DNA from 3 places in the Mesorhizobium sp. M0910 genome. Region 3 is predicted to be linked to each of the others. Evidence: predicted binding sites of a transcription regulator. Region 3 holds the regulator's gene; each other region holds the start of a gene.
What was found. Region 3 encodes LexA, which represses DNA repair genes until DNA is damaged. Its sites were predicted from a motif close to TGTTCNNNNTGTGTTCNG; they were not measured.
Positions count from the first base shown of each region.

Region 1: NKH78_RS11670 (ATP-dependent helicase) is a predicted target of LexA. The motif match lies at 7,009-7,026, and genes of this name have one in related genera.
Region 2: dnaE (DNA polymerase III subunit alpha) is a predicted target of LexA. The motif match lies at 8,101-8,118, and genes of this name have one in related genera.

Region 1 is NZ_JAMYNZ010000004.1:147,347-157,526, reverse strand. Features, by position in the region: gene NKH78_RS11715 (FAD-binding oxidoreductase) at 1-210, opposite strand, end outside; gene NKH78_RS11710 (thioesterase family protein) at 330-815, shown strand; gene NKH78_RS11705 (hypothetical protein) at 980-1,177, shown strand; gene NKH78_RS11700 (Lrp/AsnC family transcriptional regulator) at 1,264-1,728, opposite strand; gene NKH78_RS11695 (EamA family transporter) at 1,819-2,727, shown strand; gene NKH78_RS11690 (dienelactone hydrolase family protein) at 2,728-3,627, opposite strand; gene NKH78_RS11685 (hypothetical protein) at 3,900-4,049, shown strand; gene NKH78_RS11680 (hypothetical protein) at 4,059-4,490, shown strand; gene NKH78_RS11675 (glucose/quinate/shikimate family membrane-bound PQQ-dependent dehydrogenase) at 4,501-6,813, opposite strand; gene NKH78_RS11670 (ATP-dependent helicase) at 7,068-9,791, shown strand; gene NKH78_RS11665 (KAP family P-loop NTPase fold protein) at 9,795-10,180, opposite strand, start outside.
Region 2 is NZ_JAMYNZ010000005.1:466,686-476,865, forward strand. Features, by position in the region: gene NKH78_RS15990 (DNA polymerase IV) at 1-772, shown strand, start outside; gene NKH78_RS15995 (hypothetical protein) at 776-1,282, opposite strand; gene NKH78_RS16000 (DMT family transporter) at 1,457-2,338, shown strand; partial or broken gene NKH78_RS16005 (ion channel) at 2,348-3,149, opposite strand; gene NKH78_RS16010 (methyltransferase) at 3,258-4,268, opposite strand; gene dnaE (DNA polymerase III subunit alpha) at 4,308-7,835, opposite strand; gene NKH78_RS16020 (acetyl-CoA carboxylase biotin carboxylase subunit) at 8,257-10,180, opposite strand, start outside.
Region 3 is NZ_JAMYNZ010000005.1:280,447-290,626, reverse strand. Features, by position in the region: gene gltA (citrate synthase) at 1-240, opposite strand, end outside; gene gltX (glutamate--tRNA ligase) at 420-1,841, opposite strand; gene NKH78_RS15130 (ComEC/Rec2 family competence protein) at 1,938-4,403, shown strand; gene lexA (transcriptional repressor LexA) at 4,397-5,131, opposite strand; gene kynU (kynureninase) at 5,580-6,980, shown strand; gene NKH78_RS15115 (hormone-sensitive lipase) at 6,923-7,753, shown strand; gene NKH78_RS15110 (molybdopterin molybdotransferase MoeA) at 7,761-8,966, opposite strand; gene moaC (cyclic pyranopterin monophosphate synthase MoaC) at 8,966-9,466, opposite strand; gene trpC (indole-3-glycerol phosphate synthase TrpC) at 9,469-10,180, opposite strand, start outside.

The DNA of each region.
Region 1 (10,180 bases), on a different contig from region 3:
GCGCACGATCTCCTGCACCTCCTGCGTGGTCTCGGCAAAGGCGACGCCGTCCGGCGCCTGCGTCGGAATATAGGTCGTGGTGTGCGCGTGCTGGGCGCGGATCGCCTGGCCGGTCTGGAATCGCTCGCCGAGCCGCTGCTTGAGGATGCCGAGCACGGCGGCAATGCCTTCTTCGTTGCGCTCGACCGGATTGAGGTCGCTTAGAGCCATCGATTCCTCCGCGAATGGACCAGCGTCCACCCTTGTTCTGCTTCTACGGATGCGTAGTCTCACCAAGCACGCTCTGTCCAGTCCACGCTCACCCCGGCATGACGAGAAGGAAGTTTCCGATGCCCATCCCCGCCCCTTTCGTCTCTCGCGCCATGGACATCGAGGAGGCCTGGATCGACTACAACGGCCATCTCAACATGGCCTATTACAACGTGCTGTTCGATCGTTGCTCCGACGAAGCATTCGAGATGATGGGGATGGGGCCGGATTATGTGAAAGAACGACGGCTGACCATCTACACCGCGGAAGTGCATGTCTGCTACGTCCAGGAGTTGCATCTCGACCACAAGGTCACGGTCTCGTTCCAACTCCTCGACCATGACGAGAAGCGGCTGAGGGCCTATCAGGAAATCCGGCATCGCGACGGCTGGCTTGCCGCCACATCCGAAACGCTGTCGCTGCATGTCGACATGGCTGGCCCGAAGGTAGCGCCCTTCCCCGCCGACGTCCTGGCCAGGGTGGAAGCGATGCGCGCCGCCCATGCCGCCCTGCCGATGCCGGAGCGCGCCGGCCGCTCGATCGGTATTCGTCGTAAGCCGGCTTGAACCAAGAGAGCGCTTGAACCACTGGCCAACCGCCGTTAACCTTACCGAGGTTTTAACGTGAACAAGCCGAATTGAGACGTTGAACGACTCAGCGCGGCGTTGGAAAACCATCCGCATCGAATTGCGATACGGGCGGCGGAGCAGCAGCGGTTCGGGGAACGTGCATGAAAACCGATATCAAGGTCGAAGCGGACAGGCTGGCGGCTGACCCACGCATCACCGACTATGATTTCTGGCGCTCGCTGAAGAACCTCAACAACGAGATCTTCCACATCGCCAACAACAACGAGCCGATCCCCTTCGCCATGATCCGCTGGCGCGCCATCCTGAAGCAGGCGCGGATGAAACGCGGCCACGCCTGAACGGTGCGGGAAGAAACAGACCGGTCGTCCGGTTTGCATTTCTGATGATGTGCTGACGAACGATCCCAAGCGTCAAGGCTGGCGCTTCACGCCCCCAGCGGCGATCGCGGCACCACCGGCGACGACTGGATGATCGCCGTGTTGGTCATCGCAAATGGGATGATGCGGTCGATCACCCGTTCGAGCTCGGCCACCGAGCCGACATGCGCCAAAGCGATGAAACAGTCCTCGCCGGTCACCCTGTCGCATTGGGCGATTTCCGGCAGCTCGCGGATGATCTCGGCCACGACGGCCAATTGGCCCGGCACCGGCCTGATGCGCAGCCATGCCGACAGCTTCATGCCGAGCGCGGCCGGATTGATACGCACCGTATAGGCCTCGATCACACCGCTTTCCTGCAGCCGCTTGATGCGCTCGGCAACGCTCGGCGCCGACAGGCCGACCGACCGCGCCAGTTCGGCGGTGCTGGTGCGCGCGTCCTTTTCCAGCAGGCGCAGGATTTTCAGGTCCGCCGGATCCAGATCGCTATTTTCATTTCGAAGGCGTTTCAGCGGAATACTCCTTGATTTCGGAAAGCAAATAGCCGCAATGACCGGCCATCATCCATATCAATGGCAAAAATCGCCTGCGATACTGATCCCATGCAAGATCGGACGCAAGCCCCAGCAGCAAGTCCGGCACTCGCCGGCCCCGCCTTTACCTTGGCAAACGCGGTCCCGCCGCATCTCTGGTTCGGCGTCAGCGCCGTGTTCCACTATCTCGGACCGGCCTTCGCGGTGCTGCTGTTCCCGCATGTCGGCGTGCTCGGCATGGCTTGGCTGCGCATCGCCACCGCGGCACTCGTCTTTGCCCCGTTGACCCGGCCATGGGCGGTCTTCGCCCGCGCCGATCGCTCGACGCGGTTGTTGCTTCTGGCCTTCGGCGTCTGCCTTGGGGTGATGAATTGCTCGTTTTACCTGGCGCTCGACCGGCTGCCGATCTCGCTGGTGGCGGCGATCGAATTCGTCGGCACCATCGCCGTTGCGCTTGTTGGCCTCAGAAGCCCGCGCAATCTCGCCGCCCTCGCGATCGCTGTCGCCGGCACCCTGTTGCTGATAGACGTCAAATGGTCGAGCGATCCCGTCGGCCTGTTCTGGGCCTTCCTCAACGGCATGCTGTTCGTTGGCTACATCGTGCTCGGCCACCGCGTCGCGCGCGGCGGCGCCGGCGATGGCATCGTCGGGCTGGGTGCCGCCATGGCGGTCGCCCTTCTCGTCGTTCTGCCGATCGGTTTCGCCGATGCTCTGCCGGCTTTCTCGGCGCCGCCGCTGCTGCTTGCGGCGGTCGGCGTCGGCATCTGCTCGTCGGTCATTCCCTATATATGCGACCAGCTTGCCATGTCGCGGCTGCCGCGCTCCAGCTTCGCGCTGATGCTGTCTTTGCTGCCGGTCACCGCGACGTTGATCGGCGTCATCGTGCTGCGGCAGGTGCCGAGCCTCACCGACTGCGTTGGCATCGCGCTGGTGGTGGCCGGCGTCGCCCTTCACAAACCGGCGCCGGCGCCCACCTGATCAGTTCAGCTTCTCCTTGAGGAAAGCGATCGTCCGGCCCCAGGCGAGGTCAGCCGCCTTCTTGTCGTAGCGGGCCGCCGACGTATCGTTGTTGAAGGCATGGTTGGCGCCTTCATAGACATAGACCGAGTATTCGACATGAGCCGCGTCGAGTGCCTTCTTGAAGGCATCGATGCCGGCATTGGTGCGGGTGTCGAGGCCGGCATAATGCAGCATGAGCGCGGCCTTGATCTTCGGCACGTCCTCGGCCTTTGGCTGCATGCCGTAATAGGCGACGGCGGCGGCGAGGTCCGGCGCGTTGACGGCCAGCATGTTCACCGTGCCGCCGCCCCAGCAGAAGCCGACGGCGCCGACCTTGCCGTTGCCGTCCTTGTAGCCTTTGAGGTAGGCGACCGTTGCCACGGCATTGGCGGCGACCTGTGCTGGATCGAGCTGGGAAAACAGGTCACGTGCCCTGTTTTCATCGTCCGGCGTGCCGCCGAGCGGTGTCATGAAGTCCGGCGCGAGCGCCACGAACCCTTCCAGCGCAACGCGCCGCGCCACGTCGCGAATATGCGGGTTGAGACCCCTGTTCTCATGCACGACGATGACGGTACCAAGCTTGCCGGTCTGGTCTCCCGGCCTGACCAGATAGCCCTTCATCTCGCCGCCGCTGCCGGGATAGCTGATGTCCTCGCCTTTCACACGCGGATCGTCTTCCGCCACGATTGCCGCCTGGGCCGAGTTCGCCGCCAGCAGCGGCGCGATCGCGGCAGCTGCCGCACCCGATCCGGCAAGCCTGGTCAATTGCTCCATGAAGCGCCGCCGGTCGAGCGTCAGATGCGTGTATTCGTCATAGGCATCGATCATCGCCTGGGTAATGACAGGCTTGGCGGCAGTGGGTCCGGCAGGTGTTGTCATGGCGCGCTCCTCGTGGGCCCCCGCGGCAACATAGAGCCGAAGCTTGCCTGGTCCAGTCACGGCTGAGTGAGGCTGCCAAAAGTCCCTGCACGACGACCGTGATGCTCGGCGCCGCACTGTCGTTAAATTTTGGTCCTTTGTGGCAATGCTAAATGCACGCACCACGATGTAAAAAGAAGTTACCGGGCTATGCCTCATTCGGGCCATCTGGCGAACGAGAATGGCCATTTGGCGGGAAAAGAATGCGTGATTGACGACGAAGGAATACGCCCATGACCTTTCTCTCCCCGCTTCTGGCAAGTGGGTTCGCCCTCGCCGCCATGGCTTTGCTGGCGCTGCGGTTCACTGCCTTCCCCGCCTTCAAACGATCGTTGATCAAGATCCGCGTCAACCGGCACCCGCCCGCAAACACCAAGGCCTGAGGAAAGATCATGGACGTTCAGGACATCATCAACACCGTCTCCCAGAAATCCGGTCTCAACCAGGCTTTGACGGAAAAGATCGCCGGCACGATTTTCTCGGTGCTTGAACACGAGGCGGAAGGCACGACCCTGTCCAGCTTCTTTGCCAGAATCCCGGGAGCCGACGCCCTGGCCAAGCAATATGATGTCATGGCTCCCGGCGCGGCTTCCGGTGGTGGCCTCCTGTCCTCGCTGGAGGGCGCGCTCGGCGGCGCTCTCGGCGAAAAGACCGGCGCGCTGATCAACGGCGTCGCCATACTCAAGGCATCAGGCCTTACGCTGACACAAATCAGCCAGGCCGGCACGATGCTGGTCCAGCAGGCCGAGGCAGCAGCCGGCCCGCAGCTGACCAATGAGGTCCTTGCATCGGTACCCGACCTGAAAGGGCATCTCGGGCTCTGAAGGAACTTCTCTATTTCGGCAGCGTATAGGCCATCACATAATCGCCCGGCTTGGTGCCGACCGAGCCGTGGCCGCCGGCAACGATGACGACGAACTGGCGTCCGTCGGCTACCGTGTAGGTCATGGGTGTCGACTGCCCGCCGGCAGGCAGCCGCGCCTGCCAGAGCTGTTTGCCGGTCGTCAGGTCATAGGCGCGCACATAGTCGTCGACCGCCGCACTAAGGAAGGCGACGCCGCCGGCAGTGATCATCGGCCCGCCAATGCCGGGCACGCCGACCTTGAACGGCAGCGGCAGCGGCGTCATGTCGTAGACGGTGCCATTGCGATGCTTGTAGACGATCTTGCCGGTCCGAAGGTCGGCACCCGCCACATAGCCCCAGGGCGGCGCCTGGCAGGGAATGCCGAGCGGCGACAGGAACGGCTTCAATATCACTGCGTAAGGCGCACCCTCATTGCGGTTCAGGCCTTGTTCGCTGCCCTTGGTGTCACCGGGCGGCGGCACGTCGGCGCGCGGCACCAGTTTGGAGATGAACGCCAGGTATGTCGGCATGCCGAACATCACCTGCCGGACCGGATCGACTGCCACACCGCCCCAGTTGAAGGTGCCGAAATTTCCGGGGTAGATCAGCGAGCCCTGCAGCGATGGCGGGGTATAGCGGCCCTCATAACGCAGCTTCCGGAGCTCGATCCGGCAGGCCAGCTGGTCGAACATGGTGATGCCCCACATGTCGGCGCCGGTCAGCGGTTTCGGACTGAAGCTCAGGTCCGAGATCGGCTGTGTCGGCGAGGTATGATCGCCCTCGATCGCGCCGCCCGGCGCCGGCACTTCCTTGACCGGAACGATCGGCTCGCCACTGCGCCGGTCGAGAACATAGAGGTCGCCCTGCTTGGTCGGCCCGACCAGCGCCGGCACCACGCCACTTTCCGTGGTGATGTCGACCAGCGTCGGCTGCGCCGGCACGTCCATGTCCCAGAGATCGTGATGCACGGTCTGCCGCACCCAGCGCAATTGTCCGCTGTTGAGATCGAGCGCGGTGATCGACGAGGAGAATTTCTCGTCATTGGCGCTGCGCCCGGCGCCGAGCTGGTCCGGCGTCTTGTTGCCGAGCGGCACATAAAGCAGGCCGAGCTTTTCGTCGGCGCTTGCCGTCGACCACATGTTGGGCGAGTTGTTGGTGTAGGTCTGGCCCGGCGGCAGCGGCGTCGTCTGGTCTGGATTGCCGGAATCCCAGTTCCACAACAGCGCGCCTGTGTCGGCATCGTAGGCACGGATGACCCCGGACGGCTCCTGCGTCGAATAATTGTCGTTGACCGCGCCGCCGACGATGATCTTGTTGGCGACGATCAGCGGCGCCGACGTCGAATAATAATAGCCCGGCTTCGGATATGGCATGTTGGCGAGCAGGTTCAGCGTGCCGCCTTCGGCAAATGTAGGACAGACCTGGCCATTCGCCGCGTCGAGCGCGATCAGCCGGGCGTCGGATGTAGGCAGGTAGATGCGCGTGGCGCAGGGCTGGCCGGCAGCGATCTTGGCGTCGGCATAATAGGACACGCCGCGGCAGGTCTGGTGCTGGCGGTCCTTGTTGAGCTTGACCTGCGGATCGAAGCGCCACTTCTCCTTACCGCTCGCGGCGTCGATGGCGATGGCGAAATTATGCGGCGTGCAGATGTAGAGCGTGTCGGCGATTTTCAGCGGCGTCACCTGATAGGTCGTCTCGCCGATGTCGTCGGGCCCTTTCACGTCGCCGGTGCGATAGGTCCAGGCCGGCTGCAGATTGGCGACGTTTTCGGGGGTGATCTGGTCGAGCGGCGAATAGCGCTGGCCATAGGGCGTACGGCCGTAATAGTGCCATTCGCCGGGCGGCACGTTGCCGCCGAGATCGGCCGTCGGCGTCACCTTGTCGGTGTTGAGTTCACCCGTAATATCCTTTGGATCGACCGTCATCGAATAACCGGCGACGGCAAGCGATGCCAGCACGGCGAGGATAAGTGGTGCGCGTCCGTCGGGACCGGTAAGCCCGCGCCGCGCCCATGGCGTCAACAGCCATAGCGCGACAAGCACGATGATGCCGCCGCGCGGACCGAGTTCCCACCAGTCGAAGCCGATCTCCCAGACCGCCCAGGCGAGCGTGCCGAGCACGATCGCCGCGTAGAGCCACAGCGCCGTGGTTCTGCGCCTGTAGAGCAGCCAGGCCGCGACAAGGAAAGCTAGACCGGCGATGACGTAATACCAGCTGCCGCCCAGCGTCACGAGCCAGATGCCGCCGCCGCCAAGCGCCAGGCCGATGAGGAAAAGGATCAGGGAGGTGATGACCACAGCCAAGACGGTGCTCCTTCGACTGGTGCGCTCCGCGACGCGTCCATGGGCAACCCGGCATTGCGCTCCTGCCCCGAGCACAACTTTCTCCGGCCCGCCTCCCCTGTCAAGCAAGCTCGGCGTTTTGCGGCGCCGGCCCATCGCAAGCCCGGCGTTTTGGTTAGCAGACCCATTCAGATTGTGAGTTCTACCGACTGGACAGAGAACAAAACGGAGACGCTTCTGGCCTTTCGCTGCCGAATCACTACATTCGGGGAGAGATGTCCGGCTTTTCGGAAGACATGCCCTTTTTTGACGAACCGAACGCGCGGCCCGTGGCCCCGTCGGGCATTGCCGCGCGCGCCATGGCTGCCCGCAGCAACCAGAACAACGCGCCCGATTATCTCAACGGCCTCAACCCCGAGCAGCGGCTGGCGGTGGAAACCACCGAAGGCCCGGTGCTGGTGCTGGCCGGCGCCGGCACCGGCAAGACGCGGGTGCTCACCACCCGCATCGCCCACATCCTTGCCACCGGCAAAGCCTTCCCTTCGCAGATCCTCGCCGTCACCTTCACCAACAAGGCGGCGCGCGAGATGAAGCAGCGCATCGGCCTGTTGATCGGCGAAGGCAATGTCGAGGGCATGCCGTGGCTCGGCACCTTCCATTCGATCGGCGTCAAACTGCTGCGCCGGCACGCCGAGCTGGCCGGGCTCAAATCCGACTTCACCATTCTCGACACCGACGACGTGGTGCGCCTGATCAAGCAGCTGATCCAGGCCGAAGGGCTGGACGACAAGCGCTGGCCGGCCAAGCAGTTCGCTCAGATGATCGACGGCTGGAAGAACAAGGGCCTCGGTCCCGCCGACATCCCCGAGGGCGATGCCCGTGCCTTCGCCAACGGCAAGGGCCGCGAGCTCTACAAAGCCTATCAGGAGCGGCTGCAAACGCTGAACGCTTGCGACTTCGGCGATCTATTGTGCCACCCGATCCGCATCTTCCGCGCCAATCCGGACGTGCTGAAGGAATACCACAAGCGCTTCCGCTACATCCTCGTTGACGAGTATCAGGACACCAACACCGCGCAATACATGTGGCTGCGGCTGCTGGCGCAGCGGCCGCAATCCTCCCCCCTTGAGGGGGAGGTGCCCGCGAAGCGGGCGGAGGGGGTTGCCGCAGAAGGCACCGCTAGAGCGTCGAGCACTGCCGCCGGTAGGTCGAGCACTGCCGCACGGACCCCACCCGACCGGGCTTCGCCCGGCCACCCTCCCCTCGAGGGGGAGGGAAGCCCGCGCCTGTCCACCGTAAATATCTGCTGCGTCGGCGACGACGACCAGTCGATCTATGGCTGGCGCGGCGCCGAGGTCGACAATATCCTGCGCTTCGACAAGGATTTTCCTGGCGCCACCATCATCAGGCTGGAGCGCAACTACCGCTCGACCGCGCACATCCTCGGCACCGCCTCCCACCTCATCGCCCACAATGAGGGCCGTTTCGGCAAGACGCTGTTCACCGAAAAGATCGCCGAGGACGACGAGAAGGTGCATGTCCACGCCGCCTGGGATTCCGAGGAGGAGGCCCGCGCCGTCGGCGAGACGATCGAGGCCTACCAGCGCCAGAAGCACAATTTGAACGATATGGCGATTCTCGTCCGCGCCTCCTTCCAGATGCGCGAATTCGAGGACCGCTTCGTCACGCTCGGCCTCAACTACCGCGTCATCGGCGGCCCGCGCTTTTATGAGCGGCTCGAGATACGCGATGCGCTGGCCTTCTTCCGCGTCGTCGCGCAAGGCGCCGACGACCTCGCTTTCGAGCGCATCGTCAACGTGCCGAAACGCGGCTTGGGCGAGGCCACCATCCGCCAGATCCACGACACCGCACGTGCGCTGCGCATCCCGATGCTGGAGGCGGCGGCAAAACTTGCCGAGAGCGACGAGCTGAAGCCGAAGCCGCGCGCGGCACTGCGCGAGGTGTCGGCCAATTTCGAGCGCTGGCAGAAGGCGCTGGAAACCACGCCGCACACCGAGCTCGCCGAGACCATACTGGAGGAGAGCGGCTACACCGACATGTGGAAGAACGACCGCTCGGTTGAAGCGCCCGGTCGGCTCGAGAACTTAAAAGAACTGATCCGCTCCATGGAGGAGTATGAATCGCTGCGCTCCTTCCTCGAACATGTCGCCTTGGTGATGGACGCCGAGCAGAACGCCGAGCTCGATGCCGTCAACATCATGACGCTGCATTCGGCCAAGGGCCTCGAATTCGAAACCGTGTTCCTGCCCGGCTGGGAGGAAGGCCTGTTCCCGCATCAGCGTTCCCTCGACGAGGGTGGCCGCTCCGGCCTGGAGGAGGAACGCCGCCTCGCCTATGTCGGCCTGACCCGCGCCAAGAAGAACCTGCACATCTGGTTCGTCTCCAACCGCCGCATCCACGGCCTCTGGCAGTCGACCATCCCGTCGCGCTTCCTGGAAGAACTGCCGGAAGCCCATGTCGAAGTTTCCGAGAGCGGCAACTCCTATGGCGGCTACGGCAATGCCTATGGTGGCGGCTCGTTCGCCTCCGGTCGTGGCGGCCAAGGGGCGGGCAGGCAGAACCCCTATGGAGCATCGCGCTTCGACAACATCGGCGGCAATAACGGCGCCGAGAAATCCGGCGCTTTCTCCAGCACCTATGCGACGCCGGGCTGGCAGCGCGCTCAAGCCAACCGCACCGAAGCCACCGACCGCAATTGGGGCACGCGCTCCGGCCATCAAGTCGAGCGCATCGGCTATGGCGAAACCGACTCCGGCTACGGCGCCGGCCGCACCTCGGTCAAGGGCCGCACCATCGACGGCGAGCTGGTCGCCAAATCCGTCGCCGACACGCCGTCCCCCTTCAGCGTCGGCGACCGCGTCTTCCACCAGAAATTCGGCAACGGCAACATCTCGGCCATCGAAGGCAACAAGCTGACCATCGACTTCGACAAGGCCGGCCAGAAACGCGTGCTGGACGGGTTTGTCGCTGCGGTGTGAAGTTCAAGTTGGGAAAGCAAATCGTTCCACAATTTTATTTGCCAGGAAACGAACAACATCCTCTCGTTCGATATTATACTCAAATGAACTGTTTCCAAACCCGCTGACATCAATCGCTTGCAATTCCTCGTTGGATGACAAGAAATATCTCCAGTTGAGCGCATACCAATCTATTTTATTCTTCCTTTTATCTGGTTCATCTGAGAACCGATAGAGATTCTTGACATCTCGATACGTCAGGGTTCCATTTTTGGCCTTCGAAAACAACACCGGCGACGAAAGCTTCAAATCACAAAGTATATGTATCAATGCTGGATGGCGGATGGTTCTTTTGTTTGTAAAAGCCAGACACAACCCAAACAGTGTGCAAAGGCGCTCAAGTCGACGGA
Region 2 (10,180 bases), 190 kb from region 3:
CCTTTCCTACTGCAAGTTCCTGGCCAAGGTGGCATCGGACTTCCGCAAGCCGCGCGGCTTTTCGGTGATCGGCGAGACCGAGGCTATCGGCTTCCTGGCCGAGCAGCCGGTGACGCTGATCTGGGGGGTCGGCAAGGCCTTTGCCGTCACGCTCGAGCGCGACGGCATCCGCACCATCGGCCAGCTGCAGCGCATGGAGCGCGGCGATCTGATGCGCCGCTACGGCGTTATGGGTGACCGGCTCTACCGGCTCTCGCGCGGCGAGGACGACCGTCGCGTCGTTCCCGACCAGGACGCGAAAAGCGTCTCGGCGGAAACCACTTTCGACACCGACATCGCCTCCGTCGACGACCTGGTTTCGGTGCTGAGGGCGCTGTCGGAAAAAGTCTCGGCCCGGCTGAAAAAGTCCGGCATTGCCGGACGCACCGTCGTCCTCAAGCTGAAGACCCAGGATTTCAAGATCCGTACGCGCAATCGCCAGCTCGGCGATCCGACCCGGCTGGCCGACCGCATCTTTCAGACCGGGCTCGAACTGCTGCGCAAGGAGGCCGACGGCACGAAATACCGGCTGCTCGGCATTGGCGTCAGCGACCTCTCCGACGATGACCGGGCGGACCCGCCCGATCTGGTCGACGTCCAGTCACGCAAGCGCGCCATGGCCGAAGGCGCTATCGATACGCTGCGCGGCAAGTTCGGCCGCAGGGCGGTGGAAACCGGCTATACCTTCGGCAAGGGCCGCGATGCCCATCCGCCCGAACCGGTCGAGGAGTGATAGTCAGGTGCGCCGCAGATCGATCCTGCTGGTCACCACACTCTTGCCGGTTTTCGGATCGGTATCGATAACGGTCAGCCGCATGCCGTCCTCGCCGGTTTTCTCAACAGTCATTTGCGCCCTGCGGTCGCCATTGACCTCCTTGGCCCAACGAATGCCGAGATTGATCGCGTTGCCGGAGCGGCTGCCGCTCAATTGCGCCGGCCCGGTGCGCGATCCGACATAGGTGCCGGTGTATTTCGTCCCGCTCGATTTGAGATCGGCGCTGATGGCGCGCGTCACCACGATAAGACCGCGGCAGCTGCCGTCGAGCGATAGCGAGCTCGACGTTGCGTCGGAATTGAAATGACAGGAGACATTCACCGTCGGCGCATCGGTGGTGACCTTGACGGTGCCTTTGCCGGCGAAATTCCCCTGGAATGAGCGAAGAAAATCCGGATCGTCGGCATGCGCTGCGCCGGCCCCGGCCGTCAGGCACCCGGCAAGTACAAATCGTGCAAGTGATTTCATCGGACCGCTCCTCGTTGGTATCCAAAACACAGCACGCAAACACTGAGGGACCAACGCTTCCCTCAGCAGCGGGTTCCGGCTTCAACATCACTGTTTGCAACGCTTCACGGCTGGCCCAGTCGAATGCGCCGGCTAGCGGTTGCGATGAAAGCGCCGGCTTGCGACATAGCGCCCATGGCACCCGCACCCTCGATCCCCAAGGCCGCGTTCTGGATGGCGCTGTCGATCGCCTCGTTCCTGGCGATGTCGGTGGCCGGCCGCGCCACGACGGCAGAACTCAACGTCTTCCAGGTGCTCGAGCTGCGCTCGGTGATCGGCTTTTTCATCCTGCTGCCGCTGGTCATGATGTCAGGCGGTTTTCCGGCGATGCGCACCGGACGCCCGTTGGCCCATCTCGCCCGCAACGTCGTCCATTATACCGGCCAGGCTGCCTGGCTTTATGCCTTGACGCTGATCCCGCTTGCGGTGCTGATCTCGATCGAATTCACGACGCCGATCTGGACTGCGCTGCTGGCGGTAGCTTTCCTCGGCGAAAGGCTCTCCCGGCCAAGGCTGGCGGCGATCGTGCTGGGGCTGATCGGCGTGGTGATCATCGTGCGTCCGGGCGTCGGCGCGGTCAATCCGGGGCATGTTATCGTGCTGGGAGCAGCGGTCTGCTTCGGCGTCTCGGTGGTTCTCGTCAAGTCGCTGACGCGGACGGACAGCGTCGTGCGCATCATCTTCTGGATGCTGATCATCCAGTCGGTGCTTGGCCTCGTCCCGGCGCTTTACGAATGGCGCAACCCGTCGCTCGAGCTCTGGCCGTGGATCCTGCTGATCGCGTTTACCGGCATGTCGTCGCATTTCTGCATGGCCCGCGCACTTGTCTATGCCGATGCGACGGTCATCTCGCCAATGGACTTTTTGCGCGTACCGCTGTCGGCGATGATCGGATGGCTGCTTTATCGCGAGCAGATCGACGCCTTCACCGCCGGCGGCGCCCTGCTGATCCTGCTTGGCAATCTGCTCAATCTGCAGAAAAAAGCCGCCAAACCTGCGGAAGTGGCGGCAGCGTAGCCCTGCGTTTCAATCGCCGTCGTCGGGTATGTTCAGAACGTGCCCACAGGCCTTGCAATGAACGGCGTCGGGCTCGTGCCGCTGCAGCCCGCATTGCGGGCAAGGAAAGAACACGTTGGTGGGACGGAAGAGCGCCTGTGCAAGCCGGACGAACAGCGATATGCCAATGATCATGGTGGCGATCGCGGTGAGCTTGCCGGCCACACCGGGCAGGACGATGTCACCGAACCGGTCGTGGTGACCGTGGCGACCGTGAAATACAGCGCATCGACATAGCCCTCGAGACCACCCACGGTGCGGAAGAAGAAGGTGTAGACGAAACCCGTGATGACAAAGAGGAATGTCAGGAAATTGATGACCGCACGGCTCGCCTCGCGCCATCGCCTGAAACGCGCATCTCGAGAAATCGCCACAGCGCGCCGCTACGCGACAGCGACCACAGCCGCAGGATGCGCAAAAAACCGAGATTGGCCAGCGCCGTAGGCATCAGCAGAGTCAGCAGGATGAAGGCATCAATCCACGACGCCGGCTGTTTCATCAGGCGCAGCATGTCGTTGGAGGCAAGCAGCCGGGCAATCATGTCGGCGGCGACAAGTGCTGCCACGGAGTAGTCCAGCCAGAGGAACGAAGACGACTTCTGGATCACCGGCGTGGCGATGAAAAAGGCAATGATGGCAAGGTCGATGACAACAGCCGCAAGCTGAAACCGGAACGCCGCCGCTGTGCGCCCGTGATACAGCTTGCGCAACATGTCGCGCAGCCGGGCCAAGGCTGAAATATCTTGGGCTCCGTTCTTGTCAGCTACCTTCATGACGATCGCGATAGCCTTCGCTGCGACAGACGTCCAGTGGACAGCGCAGGCGGAAGCTTGCGCCATCCGACCGATCCCGGCGGTTGCGGCAAATGGCTTCAGCCGCGATCAAACCGGCCTTGCCTCTACAACGCTGATGCGTGGCCCTGCCTGGATGATCTCGGTCACCTCGAAGCCACCCTTTGCCAGCAGCGACTTGAATTCATCGGCCGTCCGCTCCTGGCCATCGGGCGCGACCAGCATGTTGAGGTCGGAGAATTTGGCATTCGCCCCCTGATTGGGCGGCTCAAGCACGGCCTCAAAAACCAGCAACTTGCCGCCCGCACGGATCGCCTGGCGACAGTTTTGCAGGATCGCGACGTTGGTCTCGTCGTCCCAGTCATGCAAAATCCATTTGAGCAGCAGCGCGTCGGCCGCCACGGGCAGCTCGGCAAAGAAATCGCCTCCGACGATCTCACAGCGATCGGCGACACCTTTCGCCGCCAGCACCGAGGCGGCCGGCGCTACCACATGCGGCTGGTCGAAAAGGATGCCGCGGCTGCCCGGGGTCGCGGCCAGGACTTCGGCAAGCAGCGCGCCCTGGCCACCGCCGACGTCCATGATGACCGGAAACGACGAAAAATCATACGCCGCCAGGATGGCTGCCGCCACGCCGCGCGAATTCGCTGCCATGGCGCGATCGAAGATAGCGGACTCCTCTGGATGCTCTGCCCGGTATTCCCAGACGCCCTTGCCATGCGCGTGGCGAAATGCGTTCTTGCCGGTTTGGATGCTGTAGAGCAGTTCGCTCCACGCTTGCCGGTAATAGGGCCTTCCGACGAAGGCGGCCCAGGGTGCAGCGGAAAACTCAGCATCGGAGCGCAAGGCGGCGCCAAGCGGCGTTAGCGAGAACTGCCCGTCCTCTGCCTCGTGAAATATGCCGACCGCCGCAAGCGCCCGCAGCAACCGATAGAGCGCGCGCGGATGTGTGTCGGTCAGGCTTGCAAGATCTGCTGCCGAGCGCTTGCCGCCCTTGATGTGGTCGGCGATGCCGAGCGTCGCGGCGACCGAGATCGCCTGCGAGACGCGGTACCCGTTGACCATCCGTGTTAGTTCGAAAGCGGCTGCGCGTTCATCCATGGCACCCCCCAATCGCCAAAACCCGAAGGTTTCGGTATCTTAAACCAGCTCCACTTCAACCACGCCCGGCACCGCGCGCATGGCTGACGCGATCTGAGGCGAGATACGATAACGACTGGGCAATTCGATCTCGACCTCCCCCTGGCCGTCGTCCTTTATCAGCACAAAGCTTACCTGTCCCTCGCCCTTGACGGCAAGCTGGCCGGCAAGCGTGCCGATCGGTGCTGCGTCGCGCACGAAGATGCGTAGCGCTTTCTGGACGCGGCTTGCCTCGTCTTCCAGCGACTGCACGGTCTGGATGCGCAGATTGACGCCTTCCGGCCTGTCCTCGGCCGAAACGGTGATGACCACCGAGCGGCCGGGCTCGAGCAGGTCGCGATATTGCGCCAGTCCCTCGGAAAACAGCACCGCTTCATACTGGCCGGACGTGTCGGAAAACTGCACGACGCCCATCTTGTTGCCGGTGCGCGTCTTGCGTTCCTGCTTGGTGGTCACCGTCCCGGCGAGCCGGCCGGCGGCCGCACCGCGTTTGACGGCGGCCGAGAATTCGGCCCAGGTCTGCACCCGCATTTTCTGCAGCGCCGCCTTGTATTCGTCGAGCGGATGCGCCGAGAGATAGAACCCGACCACCTGGAATTCACGGTGCAGGCGGTCGGCGGCGAGCCAGGGGTCGGTCGCCGGCAAGTTGAGTGCCTGCGACTGTGCGCCCAGCGAGGCGCCAAAGATGTCGTGCTGGCCGGTGACGGCATTCTGCTGCGCCAAGGACGCCAGCCCCATCATCCGCTCGACGCCGGCCATCATCGCCGCCCGGTCGAGACCGAAGCAGTCGAGCGCGCCGGCCATGATCAGGCTCTCGAAGACGCGTTTGCCGACGATCTTCGGATCGACCCTTTCGCAGAAATCGGCGAGGCTCTTGAACGGTTTTTCGCCGCGCGTGGCGACGATGTGCTCGACTGCGGCGTCGCCGACGCCCTTGAGCGCGGCCAGCGAATAGAAGATGCGATTCTCGCCGACCTCGAAATCCCGGAACGACGTCATCACCGACGGCGCCACCACTTCGATGCCGAGGCGCAGCGCATCCTGGCGGAAATCGGCGAGCTTGTCCGTATTGCCCATGTCGAGCGTCATCGATGCCGCCAGGAATTCGACGGGGTAATGCGCCTTCAGATAGGCGGTCTGGTAAGAGACGACGGCATAGGCGGCGGCATGCGATTTGTTGAAACCGTAGTCGGCAAACTTTGCCAGCAGGTCGAAGATGAAGTCGGCTTGCGGCTTGCCGACGCCGCGCTCGACCGCGCCCGAAACAAAGCGCTCGCGCTGCTTGTCCATCTCGGCGCGGATCTTCTTGCCCATGGCGCGGCGCAGCAGATCGGCTTCGCCCAGCGAATAGCCGGAGAGCTCCTGCGCAATCTGCATCACTTGTTCCTGGTAGACGATGACGCCTTGCGTCTCCTTGACGAGATGGTCGATCTTCGGGTGGATCGACGCCATCTCCTCCTCGCCGTGCTTTCTGGCGTTGTAGGTCGGGATGTTCTCCATCGGTCCCGGCCGGTAGAGCGCAACCAGCGCGATGATGTCCTCGATACAGTCGGGCCGCATGCCGATCAGCGCCTTGCGCATGCCGGCACTTTCCACCTGGAACACGCCGACCACTTCGCCGCGCGACAGCATGGCGTAGGTTTCCGGGTCGTCGAGCGGAATGTGGGCGAGATCGATCTCGATGCCGCGGCGGCGGATCAGCTTGACCGCCCTGTCCAGCACGGTCAGCGTCTTCAGGCCAAGGAAGTCGAACTTCACCAGCCCGGCCTGCTCGACATACTTCATGTTGAACTGGGTGACCGGCATGTCCGAGCGCGGATCGCGGTACATCGGCACCAGTTCTGACAGCGGCCGGTCGCCGATGACGATGCCGGCGGCATGAGTCGAGGCGTGACGGTACAGACCTTCCAGCTTCTGCGCCGTGTCGAGCAGCGTCTGTACGATCGGCTCGCGCTCGGCCTCCTCGGCAAAGCGCGGCTCGTTGGCGATGGCGTCGGCGAGCTTGACCGGATTGGCCGGGTTCGACGGCACCATCTTGCTCAGCTTGTCGACCTGTCCGTAAGGCATCTGCAGCACGCGGCCGACGTCGCGCAGCACGGCGCGCGCCTGCAGGGTACCGAAGGTGATGATCTGGCCGACCTGGTCGCGGCCGTATTTCTGCTGGACGTAGCGGATGACCTCCTCGCGCCGGTCCTGGCAGAAGTCGATGTCGAAGTCGGGCATCGACACGCGATCGGGATTGAGGAAGCGCTCGAACAGCAGCGAAAAACGCAGCGGATCGATGTCGGTGATGGTCGTCGAATACGCGACCAGCGAGCCGGCGCCTGATCCGCGGCCCGGGCCGACCGGAATGCCTTGCGCCTTGGCCCATTTGATGAAGTCGGCAACGATCAGGAAATAGCCGGGATATTTCATCTTCTCGATGACCCCGAGCTCGAAATCCAGCCTCTCGCGATATTGCTCGACTGTATAGCCGGGCGTCGGCCCGTGCGCCGCCAGCCGCGCCGCCAGCCCTTCATGCGCCTGCCTGGCAAGCTCCTGCGCCTCCGCCTTGACCGCCGCATCGGCATCGGCGACATCGCGGCCGGCAAAGCGCGGCAGGATCGGGTTTCGTGTCTGCGGATAGTAGGAGCAGCGCAGTGCGATCTCGACGGTGTTGTCGATCGCTTCCGGCAGGTCGGCGAACAGCCTCGCCATGTCGGCCTGGCTTCTCAGGAAATTGTCGGGCGACAGGCGGCGGCGATTATCGGCCGCAACCACGGAACCTTCGGCGATGGCGATCAGGGCGTCATGCGCCTCATAGTCTTCACGAGAGAAGAAAAACGCTTCGTTGGTGGCAACCAGCGGCAGATCGTGGCGGTAGGCGAGATCGACCGACGACTGCTCGATCGCGCGGTCGTAGCCGGAGACCCGTTCCAGTTCGACATAGAGCCGGTCGCCGAACAGACCCTTGAGCGCCAGCAGCCGGGTCTCGGCGAGTTCACGGCGGTCCTCTTTCAAGGCATTGCCGATCGGACCGCGCGGCCCGCCGGTAAGGCAGATCAGACCGTCGGAATTTCTCTGCAGCATCTCGCTCGTCAGATGCACCGCCTCGCCGGGCGGTGTCTCAAGGTAGACGCGGCTGACCAGCCTGACCAGATTGCCGTAGCCGGCCTCGGTGGCGGCGATCAGGACCACCGGCCGCATCTCCGGCCCCTGCCGCCTGCGGTCGCGCTGGCTGTCGTTCGCCTCACCGGAAAAGGCGAGGTCGATCTGGCAGCCGATGATCGGCTGTATGCCGTCCTTCACTGCCTTTTGCGCGAATTCCAGCGCACCGAACAGGTTGTTGGTGTCGGTGACGGCGATTGCCGGGCATTCGTCCTGCACCGCATGGCCGACGATCTTGCCGAGCTGCAAGGCACCTTCGAGTAGCGAATAGGCCGAATGCACGCGCAGATGAATGAACCGACGCGCCTCCGCCTCTGCCCGCGATGCCTTTGCATAGGCCTCGCGCAGCAAGGGATCGCGTGGAAGTCTCTCATCCGCCATGGTTTTTTCGCGCCGCCTCACAGGGACTCAGTCGATCAAGATGTATTGTCCGGCAGCAGATAACATGAGTCCAGCAGAAGCGATTGGAGCTTTGGACGTTTAGAGCAACCGCCGAAGCTGCCGATCTCCCCCCTCGTGGGGGAGATGTCCGGCAGGACAGAGAGGGGCGCAGTCCCGCCAACCTCAGGCCGGAAACACAAAACCCGCCACAGCGGGCGGGTGTTGGGGCCATTTAGCACCATATCCAAATTAGTAGCATAGCTGCCGGCACAAAGCAAGAACAAAATACGTTGTGAGGGCAAAAAAAGCGAATTCCGCACGCCCCTCGCCTTGTCCCTCCTCAAGCGAGCGTGCTCAACCAATTGCAGGATCGCGTTCCTTCGCTCCCCTTTGTCCCACCAACCTCAAGCAGATTACAGCCTCACGCGAATTCCATGATCACCGCATCGACGGCAAGGCTGTCGCCGGGCTTGGCGTTGAGCTTCGAGACGATGAGGTCGCGCTCGGCGCGCAGCACGTTCTCCATCTTCATCGCTTCGACCACGGCAAGCGTCTCGCCGGCCTTGACCTCCTGCCCCTCGGCAACGGCGATCGACACGACGAGGCCGGGCATCGGGCAAAGCAGCATCTTCGAGGTATCCGGCGCCACTTTTTCCGGCATCAGCCTTTCGAGCTCGGCAGTGCGCGGCAGCATGGCGCGGGCTGTCACCGAGATGCCTTTCCAGGCGATGCGGAACCCGTTCAGCACCGGCCTGACCTGCGCCGCGACCTTGCGGCCGCCGACCGTGCCGCGCCAGATGAGATCGCCCGGCCGCCAGTCGGATGCCACGGTCAGTGCCTTGCCACCGTCGATTGTGAGGTCGAGCTCCATCGGAATGGAAATCATCCCTTCGACGATGGCAACCGAAAGATAATCCCGGCCGATCTTCACCACCCAGTCGCGTTTCAAGGCGCCCGAATGCGGCGCCAGCCGCCCGCCCAGCCGGTCGAGCCGGTCGCGGCGCAGCAGTTCGACCGCGGTTGCGATCGCGGCCAGCACCGCGTTTTCTTCGCTGTTCGGCACAATGGGCGCGAAGCCGTCGGGATACTCCTCGGCGATGAACGCCGTCGATAGCCGCCCTTCCCGCCAGCGCGGATGCTGCATCAGCGCCGCCAGGAACGGTATGTTGTGCTCGATGCCGTCGACGACGAAACTGTCCAGCGCTTCCGACATCGCATCAATCGCCGCCAGCCGCGTCGGCGCCCAGGTGCACAACTTGGCGACCATCGGGTCGTAGAACATCGAGATTTCCGAGCCCTCGGTAACGCCGGTATCGTTGCGGATGACGATTTCGCCGAATTTTCCCTCTTTCGGCGGCCGGTATTTCGTCAGCCTGCCGATCGACGGCAGAAAGTTGCGATACGGATCTTCGGCATAGAGGCGGCTTTCCACCGCCCAGCCGTTCAGCTTGACGTCGCTCTGCTTGATGGCGAGCTTTTCGCCTGCCGCCACGCGGATCATCTGCTCGACCAGGTCGATGCCGGTGATGAGCTCCGTCACCGGATGCTCGACCTGCAGCCGCGTGTTCATTTCCAGAAAATAGAAGTTCTTGTCGCTGTCGACGATGAACTCGACCGTGCCGGCGCTCTGGTAGTCGACGGCCTTGGCCAGCGCCACCGACTGCTCGCCCATGGCTTTGCGGGTCTTGGCGTCGAGGAACGGCGACGGCGCCTCCTCCACGACCTTCTGGTTGCGGCGCTGAATCGAGCATTCGCGCTCGCCGAGATAGAGCGTGTTGCCATGCGCGTCGGCGAGCACCTGGATTTCGATATGGCGCGGATCGACGATGAACTTTTCGATGAAGACGCGGTCATCGCCGAACGAGCTTTTGGCCTCCGACCGCGCCCGGTCGAAGCCGTCGCGCACCTCTGCCTTGCTCCAGGCGATGCGCATGCCCTTGCCACCGCCGCCGGCCGAAGCCTTGATCATCACGGGATAGCTGATTTCGCCGGCTATTCTTTCGGCATGGGCGGCGTTCTCGACGACGCCGAGCCAGCCGGGCACCGTCGACACCTTGGCCGTATTGGCGAACTTCTTCGATTCGATCTTGTCGCCCATCGCCTTGATGGCCTTAGGCTTCGGGCCAATAAAGACGATGCCTTCCTGCTCCAACGCTTCGCAGAAGGATGCCCGCTCGGACAGGAAACCGTAGCCGGGATGCACGGCCTCTGCTCCTGTGGCCTTGCAGGCGGCGATGATCTTTTCCGGGACCAGATAACTTTGCGCGGCCGGCGAAGGCCCGATATGCACCGCCTCGTCGGCCATTTCGACATGCACGGCGTCGCGGTCGGCATCGGAATAGACC
Region 3 (10,180 bases):
AAGAATGCCGGCATCGCCATCGATGAAGGTGATTTCCGATTCGCAGCTCGCCGTCGACGTAAAGCCGGGATCATAGGTAAAGACGCCGGCGGTATTGTAGAGCGAACCGATGTCGATGACGTCAGGTCCTACCGAACCACTTCGGATCTTGAATTCATGGGTTTTGCCGCCGAGCTCCAGCTTTGCCGTCGATGCCTGGGTTTTGCCGCCAAATTCCATTTTCGTCGCAGGTTCGGTCATAGCAAACTCCTTTTTGTTTCCTCAGGCCGGCAAAGGCAAAATATCTGAACCCAACACGTCAAAAGCATCGGAATATGCACATTTGCGCCCGCAATTGTATCTGCGCGCCAGATTAGGCCAAGGCCCAATGTTGCACTGCGAAACACACCTTTCAATGCCAATCTTCTTGGGCCAGTTCGCTAATCGATTTGATCAGCGATCCGCGCCAGGCTTTCCTCGCGGCCCAGCACGGCAAGCACATCAAAGACACCTGGCGAGGTACTTTTGCCGGTGAGCGCGGCGCGCAAAGGTTGGGCCACGGCGCCGAGTTTATGGCCGCCGGCCTGCGCGTAGTCGCGGATCGCGACTTCAGCCGAGGCGGCAGACCAGTCCGAAACCGTGGCCAGTGCCGCATGAGCGCCTCGCAGGATCGCGCGCGCCTCACCGCTGAGCAGCGCCGCCGCCTTCTCGTCGACCGGCAGCGGCCGCTCGACGAACAGGAATGCAGCCCCTTCAACAAGTTCGACCAGCGTCTTGGCGCGCTCCTTCAGGCCGGGCAAAGCGGCAAGCAGTTGCGCCTTGCGTCTGTCGTCGAGGCGGGCGGCGATTGCCGGGCCGCCTTCGAGATAGGGCAGAGTGGCGATGAAGGTGTCGAGCAGCGCCGCGTCGTTCATCCGGCGCATATGCACGCCGTTGAGCGCCTCGAGTTTGGCGAAGTCGAAACGGGCGGCGCCCTTGTTGACATCGCCAATGTCGAACCATGCGATCATGTCGGCAATCGACATGATCTCATCGTCGCCGTGGCTCCAGCCAAGCCTCGCCAGATAGTTGAGCAGCGCCTCCGGCAGGTAGCCCATGGCGCGATAGGCCTCGACGCCAAGCGCACCGTGCCGCTTCGACAGCTTGGCGCCGTCGGCACCGTGGATCAGCGGGATATGCGACATCGACGGCACCTCCCAGCCCATGGCCTGGTAGATTACGGTCTGGCGTGCGGCGTTGGTCAAATGATCGTCGCCGCGGATGATGTGGGTGATGCCCATGTCGTGATCGTCGACGACGACGGCATGCATGTAGGTCGGATTGCCGTCCGAGCGCAGAATAATGAAATCGTCGAGATCCTTGTTGGGAAAACGCACGTCGCCCTGGACGCGGTCATGCACCACCGTCTCGCCGTCTGTCGGCGCCTTGATGCGGATCGCCCCCTTGGCGCCGGGCGGCGCCTCCGACGGGTCGCGGTCGCGCCAGCGTCCGTCATAGCGGGGAGGCAGCCCCTTGGCCCGTGCGCTCTCGCGCATTGCTTCCAGCTCGGCAGGCGTCGCATAACAATAATAGGCCTTGCCCATGCGAACGAGCTCCTCGGCCACCTCGCGATGGCGCGGCGCACGCTCGAACTGCGACACCGGCTCACCGTCCCATGTCAGGCCAAGCCAGGAAAGCCCGTCGAGAATGGCTGCGGTTGCCGCATCGGTGGAGCGCTCGCGGTCGGTGTCTTCGATGCGCAGCAGCATCGTGCCGCCTGTGTGCTTGGCATACAGCCAGTTGAACAGCGCCGTGCGCGCGCCGCCAATATGCAGATAACCGGTGGGCGAGGGGGCAAAACGGGTGACGACCTTATCGGGCATGGAACTCTCAGGCGGGCCAAGGAAGTGGGTTTGCGGACTTTCGCGCGTTGCGCGTTCATGTAGCATAGGAGGTCGAGGGCGCAAGAGGCAGACCCGATGGCTGTGCGAGGCCGTGGTGCGGGCGAGGGCGAGGACGCTGGTAGCGGCGTCAGCGAACGCTTGCTGTTTGCCGCTCCCCCGCCTGCCCTGCCGGTATCGGCATTGCTGCCCGCTCCGCGCTTCGATGCTCCGTCGCTGCCGGCCAGCGACCCAGCAACGGTTCCGGTGCCTGCGTCCGAGCCCATCGTGCGCCTACGCCGGCGTTTCCGCCTCCCGTCACCATCCCGCATCCGCAACAGCGTAACCTCGGCAGCCGGCCTGGAACTCGACCGTGGCGTCGCCTTCCTGCTGGTGCCGGTGTTCCTCGCATGCGGGGTGGTCGTATATTTCGCGCTGTCGGTGGAGCCGGCCTTTCCGCAGCCGATCGCAATCGTGCTCCTCGCGGCCCTTTGTGCCGTCATCTCGCGGTCATGGCCCAGGACCCGCCTGTGCTTCATGGTGGCGCTGCTCTGCGCGCTTGGCGTGCTTGCCGCCAAGTTCGAGACCTGGCGTGTCGGGACGCATATGCTCGGTTCCGAAATCTCGACGCGGCTGACGGGTCGTGTCGTATCGTACGAGCCCATGGCGAGCGGCCGCATCAGACTGACAATCGATGTGATCTCAACCGCCAGGCCGACGCTGCGCTACATGCCGGAACGGGTCCGCATTTCGGCGATGAAGATACCGGCTGAGCTGGCCGCTGGTTCCGAGATCACCGGCTATGTGCGGCTGCTGCCGCCGACCGGCCCGGTGCGGCCCGACAGCTATGATTTCTCCTTCGACAGCTATTTCGCCGGTATCGGCGGCAGCGGCTTCTTTCTCGGCAATCCGAAAGTCGTGGCTTCGGGCAGCATGCCGCTTGCCGCGCGGCTTTCTTCCGCGATCGAAGACGCGCGCGAATCCATCGCCGACCATATCCGCAGCCGCATCGGCGGCGCCGAGGGCGAGATTGCTGCTGCGCTGATCGTTGGCGTGCGCGCCGGCATTCCCGAGGAGATCAACGAAGCGATGCGGCGTACAGGCATCTACCACATCATCTCCATCTCGGGGCTGCATATGGCGTTGGTCGCCGGCACCATCATGGCGCTGCTACGCGGCGCCTTTGCGCTGTTTCCCGACTTCTCATCGCGACGGCCGGTCAAGAAATATGCCGCAGCCGCCGCGCTTTTTTCGATTGCGGCCTACCTCGTCTTTTCCGGCATTGTGGTAGCGGCCGAACGCAGCTTCATCATGCTGGCGGTGATGCTTATCGCCGTGCTGTTCGACCGGGCCGCGCTCACCATGCGCAACCTGGCGATCTCGGCCATCGCGGTCATCGTGGTGTCGCCGCACGAGGTGGTCGGTCCGAGCTTCCAGATGTCCTTCGCCGCGACGGCGGCCCTTGTCGGCGCCTATGCCGGCTGGTCCGACTACCGCGCCGGCAGGGCCACCACGCCGCCGCCGCGGCGGTCGCCGCTACGCCTCGCCACGCGAAAGGTCCTGCTGGGCATGGGCGGCCTGGCGATGACCTCGATCATTGCAGGGAGCGCCACGGCGCTTTTCGCCATATGGCATTTCCAGCGCGTGGCGCCGCTCAGCCTGTTCGCCAATCTGGCCATCATGCCCATCGTCTCACTGGTCGTCATGCCCTTCGCCGTCCTCAGTGCGCTGGCGATGCCGTTCGGCGCGGATGGGCCTTTCCTATACGTGATGGGCAAAGGGCTGACGGCGATGATCGCCCTGTCCGGGTGGATCTCCGAGCGCTCGCCGATCGATGCGGTCGGACTGATTTCGCTGAGATCTGTCCTTTTGGTGACGATCGCCCTCGTCATTGCCAGCATGGCGACGACCTGGTTGCGGCTCGCGGCACTTCCTTTTGCGCTCGCCGGCTTGCTAACGACAACGCAGACGCGCGTACCCGACGTATTGATCTCGGAGGACGCACGGCTGGTCGCGCTGCCGATCGGCAGCGGTGAGCTCGCCGTCAACCGGGCACGCCCGAATGAGTTCACGATCGACAACTGGAAACGCGCGCTCACATCAGAGGCTATCGTCGCGCCGGAAACACCTGGAAAGAACGATCCGCAATTCGACATTGCCGATCCGGCCGACCTACCGCCGGGCATGCCGTTCATTTGCACGGACGGTCTCTGCCTCGCCAGGCATCCATCCGGCGCGATCATTGCGCAAGCCAAGGACCGCGATACCGCACGGCCAGCCTGCGCCTTCGCCAGCTTGATCGTCATCGACGACGCCACCGCCCATAATCCCTGCTACTACGACCGGCTGGTCCTCGTCGTCACCAAACGGCAACTGGCGCGCGCGGGAAGTGCGGCCGTCTATTTCGATCCACAAGCGGCAACACGCGCCGAAATCCGCTTCGCCGTCGAAAAATCATACCGGCCCTGGCACGTGCAGCGGAAATTTTCACGCGCGGCGCGCGGCCTGCCGCCATACCGCAGAGCCGACAATCCAAAAGCCGGCACCAAGGGCGCAACTCAGTAGCGGCGGATCAGCCCAACGAGCTTGCCCTGCACCTTGACCCTGTCTGGTCCGAAGATGCGCGTCTCGTAGGCCGGATTGGCGGCCTCCAGGGCGATCGAGGCGCCCTTGCGGCGGAACCGCTTCAGCGTCGCTTCCTCCTCGTCGACCAAGGCCACCACGATCTCACCGGGGCTCGCCGTATCGGCGTTGCGGATGATCACCGTGTCGCCGTCGAAAATGCCAGCCTCGATCATCGAATCGCCTTTGACCTCGAGCGCATAATGCTCGCCGCCCATGATCATATCCGGCGGCACCGAAATCGAATGCGTCTGGTGCTGGATAGCATCGATCGGCACACCGGCGGCGATGCGGCCCATTACCGGGATCGAAACGGCGGCGACGACATCGTCGTCATTGCCGGCTGCAGGGACGCGCGACGATGTGGGCTTGCCCTGCCGAGGGGCACCTTGCCCAAGACTGCCCTGGATGACACTCGGCGAGAACTTGCGTGCCGCATTGAGGCCGGGGGCGATCGAGTCAGGCAGGCGTAGTACCTCCAGCGCACGGGCCCGGTTGGGCAAACGGCGAATGAAGCCGCGCTCCTCCAGCGCCGTAATCAGTCGGTGGATTCCGGATTTGGAAGCCAGGTCGAGCGCTTCCTTCATCTCGTCGAAGGAAGGTGGGATACCGCTTTCCTTCAACCTTTCGTGGATGAACATAAGCAGTTCGTGTTGTTTGCGTGTCAGCATAGCGACCCCCAACAGAATCAGAAAACAAACCCAGAACAGACACTATCTGTTCCAGTTGTGTTCCGCAACTGTTTAAAGTTTAATGAATGCGTTAAGGCTCGGGAAACAAACGACGTCCCCTACCGGCGTACCGTATTTTCACCGCCGCGAGCCTCATCCCCTTGATTCTGCTTTCGTTTGCGCCGTTCTGGCCTCCTTGAAGGCGGCACTGGCATCGGCCGTCGGTCGGCAAAGGGCACGGAATTGAACCCGTATCGACTGTGCGGTTTGGTCAATGCACCGTGAACGAAACGAACTCAAAACGCCAACCTCGGGCTAACTCCAGGTTTCCACCGCCTGGTCAGGCTGCTTCTCGCCGGTGGAGCCTTGCTACGCGCTACCCGGTAATGGAAGAACAGTTGATGCGTGTCCGGCGTTGCGTTGGATTTTTTGAGGGAGCAGGCAAATCATGACGGGAATTCCCGATCTCGTGGCCGTAAAGGCGATGGATGCCGCGGATCCGCTGCGCGCGATGCGCGACCGCTTTGTGTTGCCGCAAGGAGTGATCTATCTCGACGGCAATTCGCTAGGAGCTGCTTCACGTGCCGCCTTCGATGAATTGCGCAAGGCCGCGACCGAAGAATGGTCGCATGATCTCATCCGCGCATGGAACACGGCCCGCTGGTTCAACATGCCGCTTGAACTTGGCGACCAGCTCGGGCGCCTGATCGGTGCCGCGGTCGGCCAGACGGTGGTCTGCGACACGACGTCGGTCAACATCTACAAGCTGCTGCACGCGGCCATGGCCATGCGACCGGAGCGGCAGGCCATCGTCGCCGAGGGCGATAGTTTTCCGACAGACCTCTACATGGCTGAGGGTGTGGTTTCGACGCGAAAAGATGCGCTGCTGCGCCTCTCGGGGGTCGACGCGCCGACCATCGAGGAGCTGATCGACGATCGCACCGCCGTGGTGCTGGTCAATCACGTCAACTACAAATCGGGCGAACTGCGCGACATGCCGGCTCTGACGCGCAGGGCCCAGGAAGCCGGGGCGATGATCGTCTGGGATCTCTGCCACACCGCTGGCGCGATGCCAGTCGAGCTCGACAAAGCAAACGCCGATTTTGCCGTTGGCTGCACCTATAAATATCTGAATGGCGGCCCGGGCGCGCCTGCCTTCATCTATGCGGCTGAGCGGCATCTTTCCGACATCCAGCAGCCGCTCACCGGCTGGTGGGGCCATGCACGACCCTTCGCCTTCGAGCCAGGCTATGCGGCCGGCACCGGCATCCGCCGGTTTCTGTGCGGCACCCAGCCGATCCTTTCGATGCGCACGCTGAAGGGCGCGCTCGACATCTGGGACGATGTCGACATGACTGCGGTGCGCAAGAAGAGCATCGCACTGGCCGATCTGTTCATCGAGCTTGTCGAGGCAAAGTGCGGCACTTACGGCCTCACGCTCGAAAGCACGCGCGATGGGGAAAAACGCGGCAGCCAGATTTCATTCATGCATGAGCATGGCTACCAGATCATGCGCGCGCTGATCGAACGTGGTGTGATCGGCGATTTTCGCGCGCCATCGACCATGCGCTTCGGCTTCACCCCGCTCTATGTCGGCTATGCCGATGTCTGGCAGGCCGTCGAAGTGCTTGAGGACATCCTGCGCACCGGTGCGTGGAAGGATGCGCGCTTCGCCATCAAGGCGGCTGTCACTGAGATTGATGCGAGAGCTGGAATCGTGAGGCTGGCGATGATGCGCCGCGCGATGCTCGCGGCTAGGTTGCAAGGCCATATTGCCAGGGAGGGCGCAGGGTGTTCGAACGTCATATTGCCGATTGGGACAACGCCTATGCCAACGGCGCCAACATAGCCGGCAGCGATCGCTGGCCGGCGGCCTGGGTCGAGCCCGCGCAGGTTTTCCGCGAGGCGCTTTCGACCGAGGGCAGGGCGCGGCTCGACCTGGCCTATGGCGATAACCCACGCAACCGGTTCGATCTTTTCCTGCCGGCCACCAAGCCGAAGGGGGTCGTGGTGTTCGTCCATGGCGGCTACTGGATGGCATTCGACAAGAGTTTCTGGTCACATCTTGCCGCGGGCGCTGTTGATCGCGGCTATGCAGTTGCCATGCCGTCCTACACGCTCTGTCCGCAGATACGCATTGGCAGCATCGTCAAGGAAGTCGGCGCGGCGATAGGCAAGGCGGCGGCGATGGTCGCAGGGCCGCTGATGCTGACCGGGCACTCGGCCGGCGGCCATCTTGTTAGCCGGATGGTTACCAGGACAACGCCGCTGGCGCCCGAAGTGGTCCGGCGCGTTCGTCACGTGGTGTCGATCTCGGGGGTGCATGATTTGCGCCCGATCATGCGCACCGGCATGAACGAGACGCTGGCGATCGATGAGGCCGAGGCGCAGGCCGAAAGTCCGGTGCTGCTGCGCCCGATGGAAAAGGCCCGCCTGACCTGCTGGGCCGGCGGCGGCGAGCGCGCCGAATTCCTGCGCCAGAGCGCGTTGCTGGCCAACATCTGGATCGGCCTGGGTGCCGCGACCAGCTCCGTGGTCGAGCCCGACCGGCATCATTTCAACATCATCGACGGTTTGGCCGATCCAGACCATCCGCTGACCCGGACCTTGACCTCGGAGTGAGGCAGGTTCAGCGTAGCATCAGCACGTCGCAGGGGGAGCCCGCCGCCGCAGCAGGCGCGAACGGCGCGCGGACGATCAGCCCGTTGGCATCGGCCAGCATTTTCAGCATCGAGGAGTCCTGGATGCCGAACGGCGTCGCCACGAGCGCACCGGCGTCGTCTGTGACAACAGCCCGCACATAATCTTGCCTGAGATCGTTGGCCGGCATGGCAGCACCGAGCCGTGCCCGACGGATATCCCGCTGAAAGGCGCGGCCGCCGAGCCGCGCCAGCAGCGGCTTCAGGAAGAGCTGAGCGCAGACCAGGCTCGCCACGGGGTTGCCGGGCAGGCCGATGCAGCGAATGTCGCCCAGCCGCCCGAACATCAGCGGCTTGCCCGGTCGCATGGCGATCTTCCAGAAATCGAGCGTCATGCCTTGCCCGGTCAGCACGTCATGGACGAAGTCGTGGTCGCCGACCGAGGCACCGCCCAGCGTGACGATGACGTTCGCGCCAGCCTTCACGGCCTTTTCAACCAATGCCGCGATCGCCTCCCTGCGGTCCGGCGCGATACCGAGGTCGAGCGCCCGCGCACCGACCGACTGTGCGGCGGCAGCGACACCATAGGCGTTAGAGGAGATGATCTGGTCGGGGCCAAGCTCGCTGCCCGGCGGCAGCAATTCGTCGCCGGTGGCGATGATGGCGACCAGCGGCCGTTTGACCACGCCGACCTCGGGGTGATTGGCCGATGCCGCCAGCGACAAGGCGGCCGAATCGAGCAGGCGGCCTTTGGGCAGCAGGACATCGCCCTTGGCGAAATCGAGCCCAAGGCGGCGGATGTTGCGCCCCTGCACCGTCGGCTCTGTCACTTCGACGCTGCCGCCGCCGAGGTCGCGGACGTTCTCCTGGATGACGATAGTGTCGGTGCCTTCGGGAAGCGGCGCGCCGGTAAAGATGCGCACGGCCTGCCGCTGCTGCACCGTTCCGGCAAAGCCGCGTCCGGCCGGCGCTATGCCGATCACCGAAAGCCTTGCGGGTAGGGACGCGATGTCAGCCGCCCGCACGGCATAGCCGTCCATGGCGGAGGCGTTGAACGGCGGCTGGGTGCGGAGCGCCACAACCGGCTCCGCCAGCACGCGGTCGGCGGCATCCAGCAGCGCGACACGTTCGCCCGGCAGTGCAACTGCTCCGTCCAGCAGGCGCTCGAGCGCCTCGGCAACTGGGACCAGCGCCATTAGCGGCCTGCCTCGGTGGCCCCGGTGATCTTGTAGTCGCCGGATTTACCGCCGGTCTTTTCAACCAGCCTGATGCCGGAGATGACCATGGCGCGGTCGATCGCCTTGGCCATGTCGTAGATGGTCAGGCAAGCGACCGAGACGGCACTCAAGGCCTCCATTTCAACGCCGGTCTTGCCAGTGACGCGGGTCAAAGCCGTCACCTTCAGGCCGGGCAGTGCGGCGTCCGGCTCGATATCGACAGATATCCTGGTCAGCAGCAGCGGATGGCAAAGCGGGATCAGTTCATGCGTCTTCTTGGCCGCCATGATGCCGGCAATGCGGGCGGTGCCCAGCACATCGCCTTTCTTGGCATCGCCGGCGAGGATCATGCCCAATGTCTCGGGCCGCATCGCGACAAAACCTTCCGCGACTGCCGTGCGCACCGTCTCAGCCTTGCCGCCGACATCGACCATGTTGGCTTCGCCCTGCGCGCCAAGATGGGTGAGGGCGGCCGCCATCCTCAGATCGCCTCTGCCGGCGTCTTGCCCGTCAACAGCAGGCGCGTTGCCGCGGCCACGTCCTGTTGACGCATCAGGCTCTCGCCGACCAGGAAAGTAGCGATGCCGCTCCGCTCCAGCCGGCGGCAATCGTCATGCGAAAAGATTCCGCTCTCACTGACTAGAAGGCGGCCGCCCGGCACCATCGCTACCAGCCGTTCCGAGGTCTCGAGGCTGGTTTCGAAGGTCCGGAGATTGCGGTTGTTGATGCCGATCAGCCGCGACGACAGCCGCAGCGCACGTTCCATTTCCGCCTCATCATGCACTTCGACCAGCGCGTCCATGCCGAGCCCGAAAGCTGTCGCTTCGAGTTCTCTTGCCAACGCGTCGTCGACGCTGGCCATAATGATCAGGATGGCATCGGCGCCCCATGCCCTGGCCTCGTAGACCTGATAGGGGTCGAACAGGAAATCCTTGCGTAAGGTAGGCAACTCGACGGCAGCGCGCGCAGCGGTGAGGAATTCGGGCGCGCCTTGGAAAGAGGGTGTGTCGGTCAGCACCGAAAGGCAGGCGGCACCGGCTTTCGCATAGGCCCTGGCCAGCGCCGGCGGATCGAAATCGGCGCGGATCAGGCCTTTGGATGGGCTAGCTTTCTTGATTTCGGCAATCAGCGCAAACCCGCCGGATTTGCGCGTTGCTTCAAGGGCGGAAAGAAATCCGCGCGGCGCGTCGGCA